3 regions of the Carnobacterium divergens DSM 20623 genome follow, and region 3 is predicted to be linked to each of the others. Evidence: predicted binding sites of a transcription regulator. Region 3 holds the regulator's gene; each other region holds the start of a gene.
The links. The regulator LexA, encoded in region 3, represses DNA repair genes until DNA is damaged. The targets are predictions, from matches to a motif close to CNAACANNTGTTNG.

Region 1 (7,244 bases), 940 kb from region 3:
CTTTCATACTCTATACTTCATTTAGAAGGAAATCCAAAAATACCTCCTACCGTATCCAAAACAAATTATACCCCTTGCGGTATAATTTGTAAATAAAAAAGATTACTATGAAAGAAATTTCTTCCACAGTAATCTTTTTTTATTTCCAAAATCTCATTAACTGGCTCTTTAGTTCTCTATCATTGTTTACACTCTCGATTTGTTGCCAATGTTCTGGGAATAACTCTCTGTATCTTCTAGCATTAAAACGTTGATCTAATAATAGAACAACGCCAATATCTGTTTCGCTTCGAATCACGCGCCCTGCCGCTTGAAGAACTTTGTTCATTCCAGGAATTTGATACGCAAATTGATACCCCTCATGGTTTTCTGTTTGGTAATATTTTTGAACTAAATCAGCTTCTGCATTCAATTGTGCTAATCCCACGCCAACTATAGCCACACCAATAAGACGTTCCCCTTTTAAATCGATTCCTTCTGAAAAAATGCCTCCTAGTACACAAAAACCAACTAAATTCGATTCTGGCCTATTCTTAAACTTCTGTAAAAACAATTCACGTTGCTGTTCATCCATAACCCTTCCTTGAACCACCGTTTCTACTGTCGGATTCTTTTCGACAAACTCTTGATAAATCGATTCCAAATATTGATAAGAAGGAAAAAAGAATAAATAATTGCCTTTTTTTTGAGTAACCATTGTAGTCAAAGCGTTGGCAATCGGTTGGTGGCTGGCTTGACGCACTTGGTAACGAGTATCAATGTAATTTGCAATTACTAACAATTGATGTTCTTGCTTAAATGGTGAAGGCAATTGATACATTAAAGGCTTTTCTTTCCCTCCTAGTAATTGCGCGAAATAGTTGATTGGAGACAGTGTGGCGGAAAATAAAACTGATGCTTTTCCACGTTTCAATGTTTGATTAATTAAAAAAGAGGGATTTAAACAGAATTGCTTAATAGTGACATCCTTCCCTACTAAATGAACATAGGTTACGTATCGTTCATCATAAAATTCTGAAATTTTCAAGTAGGTTAGTGCTTCAAAATAAAGCTCTAACATTTTCGAATGACTACTCGCTTGTTGATTCACCAGCAACCATTCTTTTGTGTTCTCAGTAAATTTAACTACATGTTTTAAAAATAAATCCGCTGGTTCACTTTGAGTCATAAACTCAACTTCGCCACAGTTGGTTCTGAAACTTTTAAAATCTTTTATTAAACGGTTCATCACACGTCGTTGCTTTTGATCTTCTTTCATCAACTCCCTGTATATCGTTATTATTTTTTGTTCCGATAAGCTTGCAGAGAACATCTCTCTTGAACGATCAACTAAGTTATGGACTTCGTCAATCAAAAATACATACTCATTCTTTTCATCATTAAAAAACCGCTTCAAATAAACAATTGGATCAAACAAATAATTGTAATCACAAATAATTATGTCACACCATAAGCTAATATCTAAAGATAATTCAAACGGACATAACGTGTATTTTCTAGCATAATTTTCCACAATCTCTCTTGTAAAATGATTTTCTTGCTGTAGCATTTCAAATAACGCTTCATTCAAACGATCATAATAGCCTCTTGCAAATATACAGTGCTCCGGATCACATTTACGTTCATCTAAAAAACAAATTTTATCTTTAGCCGTTAACGTAACGCTCTTTAGTTTTGCTCCATTTCGTTCCATTTGTTCGACTGCATCTTCTGCTACTTGACGTGTAATGGTTTTAGCTGTTAAATAGAATAATTTTTCAGCTTTCTCTTCTCCAATCGATTTCACCGCTGGAAATAAAGTAGACATTGTTTTACCAATTCCAGTTGGCGCTTCACAGTATAAATTTTGTTCAGTTAAAATTGTTTTATACACCGCAACAGCAAGTTCTCTTTGTCCTGAGCGGTAATCACCATAAGGAAAGTCAAGTTGTTTAAGTGTTTGATTGCGCAAAATACGCCAATTGTCATTAAAAATGACCCATTTTTCATATTGTTCCACTAAATGATTAAAAAAAGAAGTCAATTCAGTGATGGATACTTTTTTTCTAGTTCGAGTTATTTTTTCATTTAATGTTTCATAGTATGTTAACTGCAATTCAATCTCTGCTAATTCTTTTTCCACAGCTAGCATATAGCCGTAACACATAAGTTGTCCCCAAAACCGTTCAAGCGTATTATCAGGTAATAAATCAAAGTCTATTTCAGAGGTTTTAATTTCATCGACCCAATATTTCCCACTTTTTTCTTCGACAACGCCATCCGCTCGTCCTTCGATGGAGTAATTCCGCTGATTTATTAACAGCTCTTTTTTTAAGAACACTTCTTTTTGATAGTTATCCCCAGCTTCTTTTTGGATTTTCTGATGAAGCTTTGTTCCCTCGATTGCAGTATGCGCAGAACCTGTATAACGTTCATCAATACTACCTTTTTTCAATACAAACTCTACTAATTTCCTAACAGATAACCGATTGTTTTGATTCATACGCACCCTACTCTCTTTATGTAACTCTCCACATTATAGAACATACATTCGAAAAAAGACAGACTTATCCACAAAAAATGACTTGTTTTTCTTTACTGTGGATGAATAGCAAGTTAGAATCCGGAAAAAAGTTTTCCACAACTGAATAACTTTTTGATTGTATCTTATTTATCCACAAAAAAAGACACACAGTAAACTGCGTGTCTTCTTCTATCATTAAAAATGATTATTTAACTTCTACAGAAGCTCCAACTTCTTCAAGTTGTGCTTTCATAGCTTCAGCGTCATCTTTAGATACGCCTTCTTTAAGTGCTGTAGGAGCTCCGTCAACTAATGCTTTAGCTTCTTTAAGACCTAAGCCAGTAGCTTCGCGAACTACTTTGATTACTTTAATTTTTTGATCTCCAGCAGAAGTTAATTCTACTGTAAATTCAGTTTGTTCTGCTGCTGCAGGACCTGCAACACCAGCAGCTGCTACAGGAGCAGCTGCAGTAACGCCAAATTCTTCTTCGATTGCTTTTACTAAGTCGTTTAATTCTAATACTGTTGCTTCTTTCACATCAGCAATGATTTGTTCAATGTTTAATGCCATTGTTAATTTCCTCCATTATTGGGTATATTTTTAGATTGCTTGTTTTGTTTCAAAAAAATTGTAACTCGTAATTAAGCCACTTCTTCTTTTGAATCTGCCACTGCTTTGAAAGCAAGTGCAGTATTTCTGACTGGTGCTTGTAGTACTGAAAGTAACATAGATAACAAACCTTCGCGATTTGGAAGTTTTGCAAGAGCTTCGATTTCTTCTTTTGAAGAAACTTTACCTTCAATAACGCCAGCTTTAATCTCTAATGCTTCAGCTTTTTCAGCAAATTCATTGATGATTTTTGCAGGTGCAATAACATCTTCATTACTGAATGCGATAGCAGTAGGACCTTTAAAGATATCTCCTAAACCAGATAAACCAGCTGCTTCAGCTGAACGGCTAAGAATAGAGTTTTTAATAACTTTCATCTCAACACCAGCATCACGTAATTGTTTACGTAATTCTGTAACTTCTTCAACAGTTAATCCGCGATAGTCAACAATGACGATTGAAGCTGCTGCTTCAAATTTCTTTGTTACGTCTTCAACGATTACTTGTTTTGTAGCGATTGCTGCTTGACTCATGTGTAAGTTTCACCTCCTGATAGATTGTCTGGGGATTTAAAAATAAGAACTATAAAAATCGTCTTAAGACCACTTCTATAAGACTCATTTTTTCACTTCTTTACCTACTCTGGCTTGCAAAACAAGTCATTATAGTCAAGAAAAGCAAAAAGCCCCATGTCACCTTAGACATAGAGGGATTATTGTATGTTTGCACATAGTATGATCCTCGGTAGGAAATTAAGACTTGCGTCACCTACTGTCTTCGGTAAATATTTATTAACCTAGATGATTGTAACAAGTACAATCATCTAGGTCAAGTAAAATTTTAATTAGTGATTATAAAGAACTTTGGTCAACTTTTACACCAGGACCAAAAGTTGTTGTTACAGTAATGTTTTTGATGTATTGACCTTTAGCTGAAGAAGGTTTAACTTTCAACATTGTATCGTTGATTGTTTTAAAGTTTTCAATTAATTTGTCAGTACTAAACGATACTTTACCAATTGGAGCTTGTACATTACCAGCTTTATCAACGCGGTAAGTTACTTTACCAGCTTTGATTTCGTTAACTGCTTTTGTAACGTCCATTGTAACAGTACCAGTTTTAGGGTTAGGCATTAATCCTTTAGGTCCTAGAACACGTCCTAGACGACCAACTTCACCCATCATATCTGGAGTAGCAACGATTACGTCGAAATCGAACCAACCGCCACTGATTTTTTGAACAAGATCAGATTCACCTACGTAATCTGCGCCTGCTGCTTCTGCTTCTTTAGCTTTTTCACCTTTAGCAAATACTAAAACGCGTTGTGTTTTACCTGTTCCATTTGGAAGAACAACTGCCCCACGAATTTGTTGGTCAGCTTTCTTAGGGTCAACACCAAGTCTATAAGCGACTTCTACTGTTGCATCAAATTTAGCAAAATCGATTTCTTTTACTAAAGCAACTGCTTCTTCTACTGAATAAGCTTTTGTAACATCAACTTGCTTAAGGGCAGTTTGATATTGTTTGCTTTTTTTAGCCATGTTCTTTTTCCTCCTTGATTGTGGTTATAACGGTTTTACCTCCCACTTAATCCTCAAAGCTAATAAATTAACTTATGAGTCGATACGTAAGAAGCGGTTAATGAAGATTAATCTTCGATTGTGATCCCCATGCTTCTTGCAGTACCTTCGACCATACGCATTGCAGATTCAACATTTGCAGCGTTTAAGTCAGGCATTTTTGTTTCAGCGATTTCTCTAACTTTATCGCGTTTAACTGTCGCAACTTTTTTAGTGTTTGGTTCGCCTGAACCAGATTCAATACCAGCAGCTTTTTTAAGTAAAACAGCAGCAGGTGGTGTTTTTGTAATAAATGTAAATGAACGATCTTCATATACAGAGATTACTACTGGAATGATTAGTCCAGCTTGATCAGCAGTACGAGCATTGAATTCTTTACAGAATCCCATGATGTTTACTTGTGCTTGACCTAATGCAGGCCCTACCGGTGGAGCTGGATTTGCTTTTCCTGCAGGAATTTGCAATTTAACTAATTTAACAACTTTTTTAGCCACGAGACATACCTCCTTGATTGAGTCCGTGATGTGGTTAATGGGGTTAATATTTCCCCTCCCACTTTCTTACATACGTAAAACGTACCTACATACTATATCAAATTCATTTGTGTTTTTCAACCTTTAAATTATTTTTTTTACGGTGTTTATTCTGACCATAAAAATTCGGCAACTGCCTTGTCAACGCCTGTATTTTCATGAAGCAGACTGTGGCTCGCTTTTATACCTGTAAATACCATTTCTCGGTAATCCGTCACTTGCGATTGATAAATGAATTTGGCTGACAATGCACTTGCAACTGAAACAGAGCCATCACTTTTCGTGCCATTTTCCTTATCACCAGCAATCGTCAAAACGGCTAGTTCGGATGGGATTTTTTCTTTTAAAGTATCGAAATTGGCAAAGCGCTCTGTCTGCATTTTGGGGCCGTTCTCTGTCAGGTCATAATCAGTTATGCCGTCTTCTCCAATTTCAAGACCGTTGATTGGCGCTGCAATTAGAACTAGTTTTTCTACCTCAGGATAAGCACCGTTTATCCCAACTGCCGTCACATAATTAGTTAATGCCACACCACCCATTGAATGTCCCACGGCGTTCACCTTTTCAATTCCATATTTTGTTTTTAAGGACTGCATTAATTCTTGTAGCCACCAACTTTGATTTTCTTCTGTACTTTTATTGTCCGCAAACAATATTTGAATCATTGGATTTTTTTCTTTTTTATTAAATTCTCCTTCATAAGTGATTTCTCCGTCACTTGTGATTGTTGCTATTAAAGAAGGAGTTGCTACTTTTTCTTTAGTCAGTCGCTTAATCATTCCACCGAATGAATTTTTGGTACCACTGTACCCATGAACAAAGATGGTAGGAATTGATTCGGATACCGTTTCTTTTTTTGCAACTTTTGCTCGTTCATTCTTTTGGGGCAATTTAGGTTGGCCTGTTGTGTCATTCCACTTTGAATAGAAAATAATGCTTCCAATTAAAATCATAAATACAAACAGAATTAAGCTTATTTTTTTCATAATGACCCTCCTTTTACAAATAGATAGAAAAAAAGTCCCTTTATTAAAAGGAACTTTCTTTATTCGTTTATAATTTGTCGATTTGTTCAAAATCAAGTTCGGTACTTGTTTCACGACCAAACATATCTACGTTTACTTTTAGTTTAGCGCGTTCCATGTCAATTTCAGTAATTTTACCCATCAATCCACTAAATGCACCTTCAATGATTGTGACTGTATCGCCCACTTCAAAGTCGATTTCTTGATGACGCGTGCTGATACCTAGACGACGTAAAATAACTTCAATTTCTTCTTTTAATAGTGGAGCGGGTTTACTACCTGCACCATGGGAACCAACAAATCCTGTTACTCCGGGAGTATTACGAACGACATACCATGAATCATCAGACATAATCATTTCTACAAGGACGTATCCAGGGAACGTTTTTTTCATGTTGATTTTTTCTTTCCCATTTTTTGTTTCTGTTTCTTCTTCTTCAGGAACTACTACGCGGAAAATGTAATCGTTCATTCCCATACTTGTTGCACGAGATTCGATGTTTGTTTTCACTTTATTTTCGTAACCAGAATACGTGTGTAAGACGTACCAATTTTTTTCTAATTCTACTGTTTCCACGATGAACACTCCTAAATTTTTATTTTTAATTTCATGGTATTATACCGATCATTTTAAATTCATACAAAAAAACCTTCAATATTATAAAGAAGGTTTCTTATCGCTTGTTTGTACAGTAAGTATACCATTACTACAGCATACTCGCTAGTAATTTAATTATTTTTTTAGAAATAAATCTAAAATTGATGTAATGCCATAATCAACAACCATAAAGAAGATTACAAAGAAAAACACAGTGCCGATAACGGTCATCATTGATTTTCTTAGTTCTTTTTTTGTTGGCCAAGTCACTTCATGCATTTCACGTTTAACGCTACCGAAATAGCCGAATAATTTCCCCATCTTTATACCTCCGAACGTTTAGTTTCATTTAAAAATAGTTTATTTTGTTTCACGATGTAATGTGTGTTGATTAC
Region 2 (7,244 bases), 450 kb from region 3:
CCGACCATAATCAAATCAATGTCTTGTTCTTCTGGAATTTGTTTGGCAATAATTGCTTTTGGTGAACCATACTCAATCGTATAACGAACATCTTCAACATCATGATTTTTTGCATAACGTTGATACTCTTCCATGGTGTTTTTAGCTTGTTCGGTAGCTTGTTCTGCCATTGCTCCATCAAAGCTAGAAACGCTTTGGAAAGCTCTTGTATCAATAACGTGAACCAAAACCAATGCAGCCTCGTTACGATTTGCTACATAAACAGCCTTTTTAAAAGCTAATTCAGCTTCCTCAGATCCATCGACAGCAACTAAAATACGTTTGTATTGTTGTAACATGTTCATCCACTCCTCTTCAATTCATGATATAATAAGAATCAAATGCGTTCTTCTATCTTTATTTTACAACAAAAACTTGAAACTTGAAACTTAAAACCTTTGTAAAGTCTATTTTAGTTAAAAGAAAGGATTTTTTATCCATGCAAAAAGGGGATATTTTAATTAGTGAAGCTTTTTTAGAACCAAAGTTTATTCTTTTTAAAGCCTATTGTGAAGAACAACAAATTTTCTATTTAAAGGATATCAACCGTGAACTTATTGAACAATTTGCAGAAGTTAAAGGCATTGGTGGCGTGAAGATGGCGGCAATTATTGAACGTTTAGCAGGCCCCGTTGGAAATTTACAAATAGAATTACTAGATATTAGTCAACTAAAAAAGAAGTAAACTATCCATTTATGTAGACAGTTTACTTCTTTTTTTAATTAATTCTGCGATTAAGCCCTATTACGAAGAACACCATTAAAAAGCTTGTTATGGCAAGAAAGGTTAACCAAAGCCATTGTTGATGATAAAAAACTAAAAAACAGGCGAATAACCCAAAAATCAACATTAAGTAGCCATAAGATTTAAAAAATTTTTGATTAAACTGATGTTGTTCCTTTTGCTCATTAATAATTAAGACGCTTGCTTTTCCACTTAATAGGAAGAAAGCAATTGCAAATAAAATCAATGCAAAAATAACCATTAAAATTGTCATTAATCATGATTCCTTTCTAACAATCTATTTTCATCTATAGCATAGCATAAAATCAATCGAATTTGAATGAATGTTAGTTGTTCTTGATTTAAGTAATATTTGATAGTAAAATTAGGTTAACCTAAAAAGCTATGAATGGAGGAGATTAATTGGGGTTAAATGAAAATAAACAAGACAAAGATAAATTTGGGAAACGAATTGCAATCCCAAAAAATGCGTCTTCCTTTAGAAAGCTGCTTGCTTTTATGGGGCCAGGGGCGTTGATTGCAGTTGGCTATGTAGATCCAGGGAATTGGGCAACATCGATTGCTGGAGGCTCTTCTTTTGGGTATTTGCTATTATCTGTTATTCTATTATCAAACTTGATGGCGGTGTTGTTACAGTCGTTAAGTGCTAAATTGGGAATTGCGACAGAAAAAGATTTAGCCGAGCTATGTCGAGATGAATATGGAAAAAAAAGAGCGATTTTGTTATGGATTTTGGCACAGTTAGCTATTATTGCAACAGATTTAGCTGAAGTTATTGGAGCAGCAATCGCATTAAAGTTACTTTTTGGAATTCCGCTATTATACGGTGTATTGATTACATCCTTAGATATTTTATTGCTCTTATTTTTACAGCACAAAGGATTCAAATGGATTGAACGGATTGTCATTACTCTAATGACGACAATTTTTATCTGTTTTTCAATTGAATTATTTTTAAGTAAACCAGAATTTAGAGAAATTATGGTAGGCTTTTTACCCCATACAGAAGTAGTCACGAATCCTAAAGTTCTGTATTTAGCATTGGGAATTCTCGGGGCAACGGTCATGCCACATAATTTATATTTACATTCGTCAATTGTCCAAAGTAGAGCCTATGAACGGACACCAGCAGGAAAAAAAGAGGCGACTAAATTTGCTTTTCTTGACTCAACGATTAATTTGACGTTTGCTTTATTAATCAATGCAGCTATTTTAATCCTTGCAGCGGCAACCTTCTATAAAACTGGGCAATACAATGTGGTTGGGATTGAAGATACGTATCAACTTTTGAATGGGACATTAGGTTCGAGTATTGCGAGTACGATATTTGCAGTTGCGTTATTAGCAAGTGGACAAAATTCAACTTTAACAGGTACCATGGCTGGGCAAATTATCATGGAAGGCTTTTTAAACTTAAAGATTCCTGCTTGGTTAAGTCGTTTGGGAACGCGTTTATTTGCAATTGTTCCAGCTGTTATTGTAACGATTATTGCAGGACAAAGGGGAACGGATGAATTACTATTATTAAGTCAAGTAATTTTATCGATGCAGTTACCGTTTGCAATTTTTCCTTTAATTCAATTTACTAGTAATGAGCGTTTGATGGGGGATTTGAAAAACGGGAAAGTCGTCAATAGCCTAGCCTGGTTTATTGGTTTGTTGATTACAGGCTTAAACATATATTTACTAACAACATTCTTTTAAGAAAAAACAGGTAATGCTTGCCATTGCTTGTTTTTTTTTTTGCAAAAAAAGTCACCTTCTATTACTAGAAGATGACTCCAAAATATAAATTTTAAAAAAGAAATCCGGTGATGCCGTTTTCGCGTTCAGGTAGTGTTGATCCCGCATACATGCAGGTGGGCTCCGCTGTCAAATATCTAACTACCAAAGGTAAAGGCTTGTTATCCATTTGAATCAGTTTGGATCCCGAGGTCGTACTATTTGTTCGGTCAGCACATTTATTGAACAATTCGTACATCTCAGAATTCTTATCTTTATAGTAGCATATGCTTTTTTTATTTTCAAGTTTCAATGCTTAAAATCTGCCAATAATTCAAGTGAAAAAATTTTAAGAACTATCAGGATTTCTTTTTCATTTTATTGATGGTGTCATATTGTCTAGCTAAACTATCTTCATATTTGCCAGTGTGATTTGGTTCAAAATAAACGGCATTTTTCAGCTTATCTGGCAAGTATTGTTGATTCACCCAAGCGCCAGGAAAAGAGTGTGGGTATTTGTAATCGACGCCACGGCCTAATTCCTTTGCACCACTGTAGTGAGAATCTTTTAAATGATCTGGAACGTCCCCACTTTTACCAGCACGAATATCGCTTAGTGCTGCATCAATCGCTACGTAAGTCGAATTTGATTTAGGGGAAAGGCATAAATCAACAACTGCATTTGCTAAAGGAATTCTGGCTTCCGGAAAGCCAAGTTTTTCAGCTGCTTGCACGGCAGTTACAGTTCTGGCAGCAGCAGCAGGATTTGCTAAGCCAATGTCTTCATAGGCAATCACCATTAGTCTTCGGGCGATGATGGGCAAGTCACCGGCTTCAACTAAACGCCCCATATAGTGAAGAGCAGCATTTACATCACTGCCACGAACAGATTTTTGTAAAGCGGAAATGACATCATAATGAGCATCGCCATCTTTATCATGAGTCAGAGCTTTTCTTTGCAAGCATTCTTCAGCAATTTCAAGTGTAATTACAATAACACCATCTTGATTTGGTTTAGTTGAGCGAACGGCTAATTCTAAACCATTTAAAGAACTACGAACGTCGCCATTTGTTGCTCTAGCAAAATGAAGCATCGCTTCTAGGCTGATTTCAATAGTTAAACTGCCTAAACCTTTATCAGAATCTTTTATAGCTCGTTCTAATGCGGATTCAATCTCTTCAATTTGTAAAGGTTTTAATTCAAAGATTTGTGTTCTACTTCGAATCGCTGGGTTAATAGTAATATAAGGATTTTCAGTTGTTGCTCCAATCATAATTACGCGCCCATTTTCAAGGTGAGGCAATAAAAAATCTTGTTTAGGCTTATCTAAACGATGAACTTCATCTAGTAATAAAATAACAGTTCCGCTCATTTTTGCTTCTTCAACGACGATTTGTAAGTCTTTTTTTGAATCTGTGGCTGCATTTAACGTGCGAAATGCAAATTGAGTAGAACCCGCAATCGCACTGGCGATACTTGTTTTTCCAATGCCAGGAGGGCCGTATAAAATCATAGAGGAAAGCATTTTAGCTTCCACCATTCGTCTAATAATTTTGCCTTCTCCAACGAGATGCTGTTGTCCAACAATTTGGTCGATGTTTGTTGGCCGCATTCTAAAAGCTAAAGGTTGATTCATAGTAACCTCCTTATTAAAATAATCTTATTTCAATTATACCACTTTCTAACAAGACCTTCCACAAAATAAGAACGTATGTTTAGTTTGGTGTGAAAGTCTAAAAATATTCAAAGGAAAGCGGTTAAATCAATGTTTTTCCTTACGTTTATCAAAAACTATGATATAGTAATTGGTGTATGGAGGGATAGAAATGGATATTTACAAACAGTTATTGTACATTTTAAGTTTTTCATTTTTAGGAGAAGTGTTGTCAAAAGTTTTCACTTTACCGATTCCAGGAAGTGTGATAGGGATGTTGCTCTTATTTTTAGCACTACAATTTAAGCTGCTAAAAGTAAAAGATGTGGAGACGGTTGGAGGCTTTTTGCTTGGAAATTTAAGTATTTTATTTTTACCAGCAGGAGTTGGTATTATGGTTTATTTTCCAGTAATTAAAGACACATGGTGGTTATTATTGATTATTTCGTTACTCACAACAGCTTTTACAATTGGTTTTGTAGGCTTAATCGTTCAAGGTGTAAAACGTAAATTTGAAGATAACAGTGTTGACTTACCTAAAGATAGAAAGGATGACGCAAAAAGTGTATCAAGAACTTACAAGTAATCCGATGTTTGGCCTTATCCTGTCAATTGCGATGTATTTAGGAGCCTTGGCTATTTTTAAGAGGTTTCCATTTCCATTATTGAATCCGCTCGTGTTAGCGACTATTTTTATTATTTTATTTTTAAAAATTACTAAGATTCCTTATGAAAATTATTACAAGGGTGGCGAAATTTTAAATATTTTAATCACGCCAGCTACTGTGGCATTAGGTATTCCATTGTATAATACATTTCATTTATTAAAAAAACATGTTCGTTCAATTATGACGGGAATTTTACTTGGTACGATCACAAGTACTTTTTTTACAGGTATTCTTGCAGTATTATTTCACTTGAAAAAAGATATTATGGTATCAATCATGCCAAAATCAGTTACAACAGCAATAGCCTTAGGGATTTCTGAGAAAATGCACGGGATCGCAACGGTTACTCTCGTTATTGTAATTATTACAGGGATCATTGGTTCAATCATTGGACCTTCAATTTTGAAAGCTTTAAAAGTTACTGATCCAGTGGCCCAAGGAGTTGCCTTAGGCAGTGCTGCTCACGCAATAGGAACATCAAGAGCGTTAGAATTAGGGCCAATTGAAGGGGCCATGTCAGGATTAGCAATCGGAGTGACAGGAGTAGTAACAGTTTTCGTTGCGCCTTTAATGACACAACTTGTATTAGCCCTATTTTAAGCTAATTTAAAACAAGATTTTAAGTTCATTTGACTTGAAATTTTGTTTTTTTTTAACTTTAAAAGGAGTTTTATTTATCTTACCTTCATTTCTATTTGAGAATATCTAAAGAATTGATTAAAATAAGGTGCAATTTGGTCCGTTTTTTGAGATAATAAGTAGTGACTTTAATGAAAAGTGAATAGCATCTTGTAAATAGAACCATTAAAAGAAATAAGTAGTAAATGTATGATGCAGAAAGGAGTTCATCAATGACCGATTCATCGAAAAGACCCAACATCAAATTGTCTTTTAATCCAGTTCCACTTGAAGAAACGAAAGAAATCACCAATCAAATGGTGGATCATGTAAAAGAGACATTAAATGAATTGATTACCGACTCCGTGTCAAAAGTGAATTCAGAAAACCTGAAACGTTTTGAAGAAAAAGAAGCAGCTCTTGAAAGAGAATATCAAGAAGCATTAAATGAATTAGTGACTGAATATGAAGAAAAGAAACGTACTCTAGAAAAGCAAATTGCCATTAAAGAGCAAGCTATATTAAGAGATGCTAAATTACAAGCAGAATCGATTTTACAAAAGGCCTTTGATGAATCTAATGAAATGTATGGTTTTGTTCAAAATGAAATTACTGAACTAAAGGACCAATTAATTGTTTATCAAAAAGAAATGGAACAAGAAAAAATTCGTCAAGACAGTGAATTAGCAAACCGATTAGACGAATTAAATAAAATATATGAAGCAAAACACCGCCAATTAGAAGAGGAACTTGTTGAAAGAGAACAAGCGCTATTAAAAGACGCCAAAATCGAAGCGGAAAAAACAAAAAATGAAGCTAAAAAAGAGTCAACGGAATTATTAGATGAAACAAAAGTCGAAGTACAAGATTTAAAAGAACTTGCAACTTCTGAGATTATATCTGATAAAGCAGCTCATCAAGCCAAAGTCTCAGATGATTTTTTACGTCTGAATAAAGAGAAAGAGTGGTTCTCATTGTATCAAGAGCAAGTAGAAGAGCGTTATGCTGATAAAGAACAAAAACTCTATCAAAAAACTCAAGCAGAATTAGATCAATTAGAATTAAAAGTTCATGAATTGCAAAACCAAACAGATTTTTATCAGGATATCGATGAACAACGCAAAGAAAAATCATTTTCAACAGGTTTATACATCTGTTTGATTGCGGCAGTCAATGTGATTTTATTGAGTGTCTTTCGTCAAGCCACAGTTATTTTACCAATTTTAACAGCTATTTTAGGATGTTACTTGATCTACACCACATTAACAGATGGTCGTTTTGAAAAGAAAACAAAAAAAGTAGCGAAGAAAAATGAATGGTTGATTGAAAAAAATGATCAATTCAAAAAACAAATTCAAGATTTAGAAACTCAAATAGCGGATCTAACAGCTGAAAACAGCTCATTAGCTGAAAACATTCAAACACATGCTGAATTAATCAAAACAGTTCAATCATTAGAAAATCAATTAGAAGAAGAACAAATTGATCGTAAATTGATTGAGTCTGAAAATATGAATTTGCGTCAACGATTGATGGAAAATAAATAGGGAATTCTTTAAGACCTCTTAACTTTAGATTAAGGGGTTTTTTATTATTTCTATAGTTAGATGATAATAAGTGACAACTTTTCAACAATTTAATTAAATCCTGTAATTATTAGAAAGATACAAGTTCAATACTTTTGAAATTAGAAACGAGTAAGTTATAATAAGTAAGTGATAAATTTATTAAAAGGAGTCTAGGGATATGACGGAACAATCTTCCTATGAAAAAGTAAAAGAATTTCATGACGTATTT
Region 3 (7,244 bases):
TATGCTGCATCTTGTTTTTCAAATAAATCAAAACTTGGTAACGATACTACTGAAACGTCTTTGCCTTGTTTTTTCAATTCTTTTTGTGCTTCGATTGCTAAGGCAACTTCAGAACCTGTTGCTATTAGAATTCCAGTTGGTTGATCACCATCTTGTGGAGAAATTACGTAACCGCCTTTAGCAACGTTTTTACGTGCGTTTTCTTTTGTTCCAGGCAAGACAGGTAAGTTTTGGCGAGTCAAGACTAATACTGTTGGGTGGTCAGTTGAGGTAATTGCTTGTTCCCAAGCAGCAACCACTTCATTTCCATCAGCTGGACGAATTACAGACAAGTTTGGCATACCGCGTAAGCTAGATAGTTGCTCTACTGGTTCATGAGTCGGACCATCTTCTCCTACAGCGATTGAATCATGTGTAAACACATACGTTACAGGTGCTTTTGAAATAGCCGCTAAACGAATTGCTGCACGTAAATAATCTGTAAATACAAAGAATGTTCCGCCATAAGTTTTTGAACCACCGTGTAATGAAATTCCGTTCATTGCAGCTGACATTCCAAATTCACGAACACCGTACCAAATGTTGCGTCCTTCATATTGACCTGGTTCAAAATCTTTTTCACCAGCAACCATTGTATTGTTTGAAGCAGATAAATCTGCAGATCCACCCCAGAAAAATGGAATAGCTTTTGACAATGCTTGAATGGTTTCACTACCTGTCACACGAGAAGCAGCACTTTCGCCTTCTTCGTAAACTGGTAATTCTTTATCCCAATCAGTTGGTAAGTTCCCAGACATTGCTAATTCAAATTGAGCAGCTAATTCTGGATATTCAGCTTTATATGAAGCGAACAATTCATTCCATTCACTTTCTGATTTAGCTCCTTGATCAATCATTGTTTCTTTAAAACGTGTAGCTACTTCATTTGGAACAGTGAACGCTGGATAATCCCAACCGTAAGCTTTTTTAGTCGCTTCGATTCCATCCATTCCAAGTGGTGCGCCGTGAACTTTAGATGTTCCTTCATTTGGAGCACCAAAGCCAATCACTGTTTTTACTTCAATTAAAGTTGGTTTTTTAGTTTCTGCTTTTGCTGCTTCAATCGCTTTTTCGATTTCAGCTAGATCATTTCCATCTTTAACTAAAATATGTTGCCAATTATACGCTTCAAAACGTTTGCCTACATTTTCAGTAAAAGCTTTTGAAGTAGGACCATCTAATGAAATATCATTTGAATCATATAATACCACAAGTTTGCCTAGCTCTAAATGACCTGCTAAACTTGCTGCTTCAGCTGATACGCCTTCCATTAAATCTCCATCACCACATAAAGCATAGGTATAATGATCAACGATTTGATGATTTTCCTTATTATACGTTGCCGCTAGATGAGCTTCTGCCATTGCCATTCCGACACTATTTGCAATTCCTTGTCCAAGAGGACCTGTTGTTGCTTCAACACCATCTGTATGATGTACTTCTGGATGACCAGGGGTTAAGCTATCCCATTGACGGAAATTTTTCAAATCCTCCATTGATAGTTTGTAACCTGATAAATGTAACAAACTATATAATAGCATTGAACCGTGTCCTGCTGAAAGTACAAAGCGATCGCGATTTACCCATGATGAGTTGCTTGGGTTTACGTTTAAATGTTTTGTCCATAGCGTGTACGCCATTGGAGCAGCCCCCATTGGTAAACCTGGGTGTCCTGAGTTTGCTTTTTGAATCGCATCCATACTTAGTGTTCTAATCGTGTTTACTGCAAGTTGGTCAGTTGTATCGAACAATTAAATCATCCTTTCAGTTTTAATATCTCTATTTTACTGTTTTAAATCGTTTTACGCAACGCTTTCATAGAATTATTGTATTTATTTTAACGATTAAACGCCAAATTTTAACAATTGATAAAGCGTTTTCTACTTATATGTCTCATTTCCTTCTTATTTTTAGCGGTCGTGTAATCCTTTTTCTTTTTGAATTTGCTTTAACTTTTCAGGAGTAACGTCTGTCCCATCATTGTCGACAACTTTCATTCCTTCGATATGATTTCTCATTCCACCGCGGAAAGCTTGTAAATATTCTTCTCTTAATTCTTTTTGTTCTTGTTGCTCTGATAAGCTGAGGGTTTCGCTCTTAGACTTATTGGCTAGCTCGTTAATTCGGGCTATTTTTTCTTTAGATAGCATTTAATTCACTCCATCTCGTTTCATTTGACCTCTTAACTATATCAAAAATTAAGCTGAAAATATATCCATTTGCCTAAAAATTAGTTTATTCTTACAAAGCTTTCAAGACACTAGGAATAGAAATTTAATTTTTACCGAACATCTGTTTGAATTCTGTGATTATTTATGGTATTCTATAGTTAAGAAAATTGATAAAGAAACGAGGTGCATTTAATCATGCGTAAAACTCCAGAATCTAGACAAATTGAAGTATTACAGTACATACATGAACAAGTTCAACTAAAAGGGTATCCCCCAACTGTTCGTGAGATTGGTACTGCTGTATCTCTTTCTTCAACGTCAACGGTACATGGCCACTTATCACGTTTAGAAAAAAACGGCTTTATTCAACGAGATCCTAGTAAACCTCGTGCTATTGAGTTAACTGCACTTGGATTGTCTAAACTTGGTGTCCCAATGGATAAGATTCCCCTTCTAGGAACCGTTACAGCTGGTGAACCGATATTAGCAGTTGAAGAAGCCACTGATTATTTCCCACTACCTCCTCATCTGCAATATGCAAATGAAGCGTTGTTCATGCTAACTATTCGTGGTGAAAGTATGATCAATTGTGGAATTTTAGATGGCGATGCTGTAATTGTTCGCAAACAATCAAATGCTGATAATGGCGATATCGTGATTGCTATGACAAGTGAAGATGAAGCAACTTGTAAACGATTCTTCAAAGAAAAAGATCATTACCGCTTGCAACCTGAAAACGATGGAATGGATCCGATTATTCTTAGTGAAGTAACCATTCTTGGAAAAGTTGTTGGATTATACCGGAGTCACATTTTTTAAGACTTTCAGAGTTTCCTTTATTAGGAAGCTCTTTTTTAATGCTTTTTAGTTGTCTCTACAAATAATTGTGCTAAACTTTGTATATAAGGCTTTTTTTATTCTCACATAAGGAGGTTAAGTGAAATGGTTGCATTATTGTTTTATTGGTTTAGCTTATTGATTCAAGTTGCTTGGATTCTTTTAAGTGTTGGTCTTTCCGTTATGTACTTACGCAATAAAGAAAATGGAAATTTATGGGCATTTGCTGTTTTGAATATTCTTTCAATTATTTATAGTGGCATTGTCATCTGGATTTATAACACTTGGGATTTCGGCATTCAAACATCTAATTGGTTTGCAATTATCGTTGGTATTTTAGTTGTTTTAACGATTATCGAGTTTGTCCTAGGACGCTCTCCTAAAAATCCAAAATCAATCGCATAAAAAGAATCCCCTTCAGGTTAGAATCAATCTAACTTGAGGGGGATTTTTATTTTAGTAGTCCATTAAAGTGAAGATATCGTATCCTTCAATTTGAGCACGACCATTTAAATCTGTTAATTCGATTAAGAAAGCTGTTCCTACAACAATTCCACCTAATTTTTCGATTAATTGAATCGTCGCTGCAATGGTTCCACCGGTTGCTAGTAAATCATCACAAACCATCACTTTTTGACCTGGTTTGATAGCGTCTTTGTGAATTTGTAAAACATCTGATCCATACTCTAAACCATAGCTAACTTCAACTGTTTCTCTTGGCAGTTTGCCTTTTTTGCGAGCAGGAGCAAAACCGATTCCTAATTCATAGGCCACTGGGCAGCCTACGATAAATCCGCGAGCTTCTGGTCCAACGATCATTTCAACGCCTTTGTCTTTTGCGTATTTTGCAATTTCGTTAGTTGCATAACGATAAGCTTCTCCGTCTGCCATTAAGGGTGAAATGTCACGGAAAATAATTCCTTTTTCAGGGAAGTCTTTTACATCTGCAATATATTGTTTTAAATCCATCTATAAATCCTCCATTCAAATTTTACGAGGCTTCATTAATTTGTTGTTTTAACCAGATTTCTAATTCTGCAAAATGGCTGTACAGCAAGATTTTTTCAGCTTCTATTTGATTTAGTCGTTTTTGGTAATTTTCTGCATCAGACAACTCTTTTTTTGGAGCATCTTCGACATAGTTCATTACGCCATTGTCTATTGTAACAAATCCTAGTTCAAAAAACACGTTAATCATGAAAATTAATAAGTTATCTTTGATTTTTAGATAATTTGCTAAAATAGACAGCTTATGTCGAATATCAACATCTTTGTGTGTTGCTACGAATTTAAATAATTCTCCAAATTGTGTTCGGCTTGGCATCCCATTTAGGTAACTTTCTGATTCACTAAAAAAGGCAGTAACTAACTTTTCTGGTGTATTTCCCCGAATCGTTGACGAAATCCATTCTAATTCGTTTGGACAATCGATAAATACAAAGGTTGAATGTTGCGTTTTAAAAGCTTCAGCATCTTCTTTGGACTCAATCAAAACACTTTCACTGCCCATTGGAACTTTATCATTATGGGTTTGGTAGCTTTTCTTATTATAAAATAGATAACAAGCTGCGCCTTGTACCCAAAGACCTGCTGCTAAATTGCTCCCTCTCAAATCAACAACTTGAAGTCCATCCATTGAAATATCTTCAAGCATCAACTGAGGCTTACGGTTGCCATTCCATTCATTTATAGAAAGCTTTCCGACTAACGACACTTCAGAATTGTCGTTGATTTCATCAGCAACTGCACCTAATTGAAAGCCAATCACGTCTAAATTCACCTTATTTTTTGTTGCTTTAAGTTTTAAATGAGCGTTGTTGCCACCAATTTTACGAATGTCTTCTGCTTGAACATGTTCAAGTAAGAAAACAGGCTTTGGATTGTCTGTGCCAAATGGCGCTAAACTAGCCAATTCTTCAATCGTTGCAACGGTGATATCTGTTAATTCAATCGTTTCATCAATTACTAGTTCTTCATTCAAGTTTCCGACTAAATCATGCGTTAACGCATACTGATTTAGTTGTGTTTGTAAGGTCTCAATATGTTCAATTGGCAGTGTTAGACCTGCTGCCATATGATGTCCACCAAAATGGGTGGTTAAATCTCGGACTTCATTAATTGCATCATATAAGTTATACGCGCTAATGCTCCGTCCAGAACCTTTAGCGATTCCATTTTCAGTGTCAATATTCAACACAAGTGCGGGTTTTCCTGTGGCACCAACAATTTTACTTGCAACAATTCCAAGTACCCCTTCGTGCCAATCGGACTTCGCTAATAAATACACAGACGGTGTTTCTTTCATTTCTGCAATCATTTGGAAGGCTTCTTCCGTAATTTTTGCCACAAAGGCTTGACGCTCTTCATTTTTTGTATTAATAAAGGTTGCAAGCTCGATTGCTTCTTCTTCATCAAAGGTCGTTAATAAAGCAACTGCTGGCCCTGCTTCACCTAAACGACCGACAGCATTTAGACGAGGCGCGATGGTAAAGCCAATCGTTTCTTCTGTAATGGTCTCTTTTTCTATTCCTGCAACTTTTGCTAATGCTAAAAAACCTAATCGTTCAGAAACTTTTAACATTTCTAGCCCTAAAATCACTAATGCTCGGTTCTCATCCGTCAATGAAACTAGATCAGCAATAGTTCCAATCGCTACTAGATCTACTAGTTCAGTTGGAAACTCGCCTAATAATGCGGTTGCTAGTTTGAAGGCAACACCTACTCCAGCTAATTCACCAAAAGGATACGCTCCTTGTGGATGTTTTGGATGAACAATTGCATATGCCTCTGGCAAAATCTCTGGCATTTCATGGTGATCCGTTACAATCACATCAATTCCTAATTCCTTAGCTTTAGCAATTGCTTCGTGACCTGAAACCCCATTGTCACACGTCACAATCAATTCCGCTCCCTCTTCAATCAATCTTTCAAAAGCTTGGACATTCGGTCCATAACCATCTGTAAATCGATTTGGAATATAGAAATCTACTTCACCACCAAGCATTTCAATCGTTTCTTTTAAAACAGCCGTACTTGTTACGCCATCAGCATCATAATCGCCATAAACGACTATTTTTTGACCATGTTCAATTGCTTGCGTAATTCGTTCAACGGTTTTTTCCATATCATACATTAAAAATGGATCATGAATCCAAGTTTCATCTGGTTTCAAAAAATGCTGTGCTTTGTCTTTTGTATCCAAACCACGATTAACTAGTAAAGTCGATACTAACGGAGAAGTCGAAAGTTCTTCGCTTAAAGCTGTAATCGCTGCTTCATTCGTTTGTGGTTGATTTAATTTCCAGTTCATTCGAGATTTTAACAATCTAATCACTCCCAACTTATTTAGTATACCAAATTTTTAGAAAATAAAGTAGTTGAACTCTTGATTTTTTCGCTTTTTAATTCTTAGCCGTTTATTTCTAATTGCAAATCATTTCGTTTAATTTTATACTATGATTAACTAATAAAATCAACTAAAGGGGCTAATGTGATGACGTGGAAAATAAAAAGATTTAATGAATTAACAACGACTGAACTTTTTCAAATCTATCAAGCTCGAGTGAACGTTTTTATTGTCGAGCAAGAATGTTTTTATCCAGATGTAGACGATAAGGATTTAATCAGCATCCATGTGTTTAATGAACAAAATGGCCAGATACAGGCTTATGGACGCATCATTCCAAGTCAAGAAAAATTAATGTTTGGCCGTATTTTAACAGTGAAAGAACAACGTGGGACTGGCTTAGGCAAAGAGTTATTAACGATTATTTTAAAAACAATTGATGATAGCTTTCCAAATCAAGCCGTTGAAATTCAAGCACAAGCTTATTTACAAAAGTTCTATAGTCAATTTGGCTTTGAACCAATCAATGGCGAGATTTATTTAGAAGATGAAATTCCTCATATTGATATGATTAAAAAATAAAAAAACCTTCAGTTAAGCAATTTGTTCGTTGCTTAACTGAAGGTTTTACTTTAATTATTTTTTGATAATCCCAAAAGGCTTGCCGATTGGTAGGAACGTAAAGCCAAAGTGACCATTCAAAACAGCTGCTGCTGCGCCATAGAATGATAAAATTGAAATTAAAAATTCCGCAACTGCTGCCATCATGTGGAAGAAGTCTGTTGCAATTCCAAAAGTTGACATAAACAATCCTAGGAATAAAAAGTCAATTAAAAAGAAAATAAAGAATA

Region 1: a site for LexA is predicted at 2,520-2,533, ahead of BR52_RS09955 (ATP-dependent DNA helicase). Genes of this name have one in related genera too.
Region 2: a site for LexA is predicted at 4,212-4,225, ahead of BR52_RS03440 (replication-associated recombination protein A). Genes of this name have one in related genera too.

What each region holds. Positions count from the first base shown of each region.
Region 1 covers NZ_JQLO01000001.1:2,072,876-2,080,119, forward strand. The annotation lists gene BR52_RS09955 (ATP-dependent DNA helicase) at 140-2,482, opposite strand; gene rplL (50S ribosomal protein L7/L12) at 2,709-3,074, opposite strand; gene rplJ (50S ribosomal protein L10) at 3,146-3,646, opposite strand; ribosomal protein L10 leader region at 3,783-3,912, opposite strand; gene rplA (50S ribosomal protein L1) at 3,965-4,654, opposite strand; gene rplK (50S ribosomal protein L11) at 4,762-5,187, opposite strand; gene BR52_RS09980 (alpha/beta fold hydrolase) at 5,334-6,212, opposite strand; gene nusG (transcription termination/antitermination protein NusG) at 6,280-6,828, opposite strand; gene secE (preprotein translocase subunit SecE) at 6,985-7,170, opposite strand; gene rpmG (50S ribosomal protein L33) at 7,210-7,244, opposite strand, start outside.
Region 2 covers NZ_JQLO01000001.1:683,792-691,035, forward strand. The annotation lists gene BR52_RS03420 (universal stress protein) at 1-338, opposite strand, end outside; gene BR52_RS03425 (hypothetical protein) at 479-724, shown strand; gene BR52_RS03430 (hypothetical protein) at 759-1,037, opposite strand; gene BR52_RS03435 (Nramp family divalent metal transporter) at 1,187-2,488, shown strand; gene BR52_RS03440 (replication-associated recombination protein A) at 2,866-4,143, opposite strand; gene BR52_RS03445 (CidA/LrgA family protein) at 4,334-4,747, shown strand; gene BR52_RS03450 (LrgB family protein) at 4,725-5,429, shown strand; gene BR52_RS03455 (hypothetical protein) at 5,681-6,994, shown strand; gene BR52_RS03460 (pyrophosphohydrolase domain-containing protein) at 7,194-7,244, shown strand, end outside.
Region 3 covers NZ_JQLO01000001.1:1,131,501-1,138,744, forward strand. The annotation lists gene tkt (transketolase) at 1-1,790, opposite strand, end outside; gene BR52_RS05510 (DUF896 family protein) at 1,950-2,189, opposite strand; gene lexA (transcriptional repressor LexA) at 2,406-3,029, shown strand; gene BR52_RS05520 (hypothetical protein) at 3,153-3,452, shown strand; gene BR52_RS05525 (adenine phosphoribosyltransferase) at 3,504-4,016, opposite strand; gene recJ (single-stranded-DNA-specific exonuclease RecJ) at 4,039-6,372, opposite strand; gene BR52_RS05535 (GNAT family N-acetyltransferase) at 6,541-6,975, shown strand; gene BR52_RS05540 (acetate uptake transporter) at 7,030-7,244, opposite strand, start outside.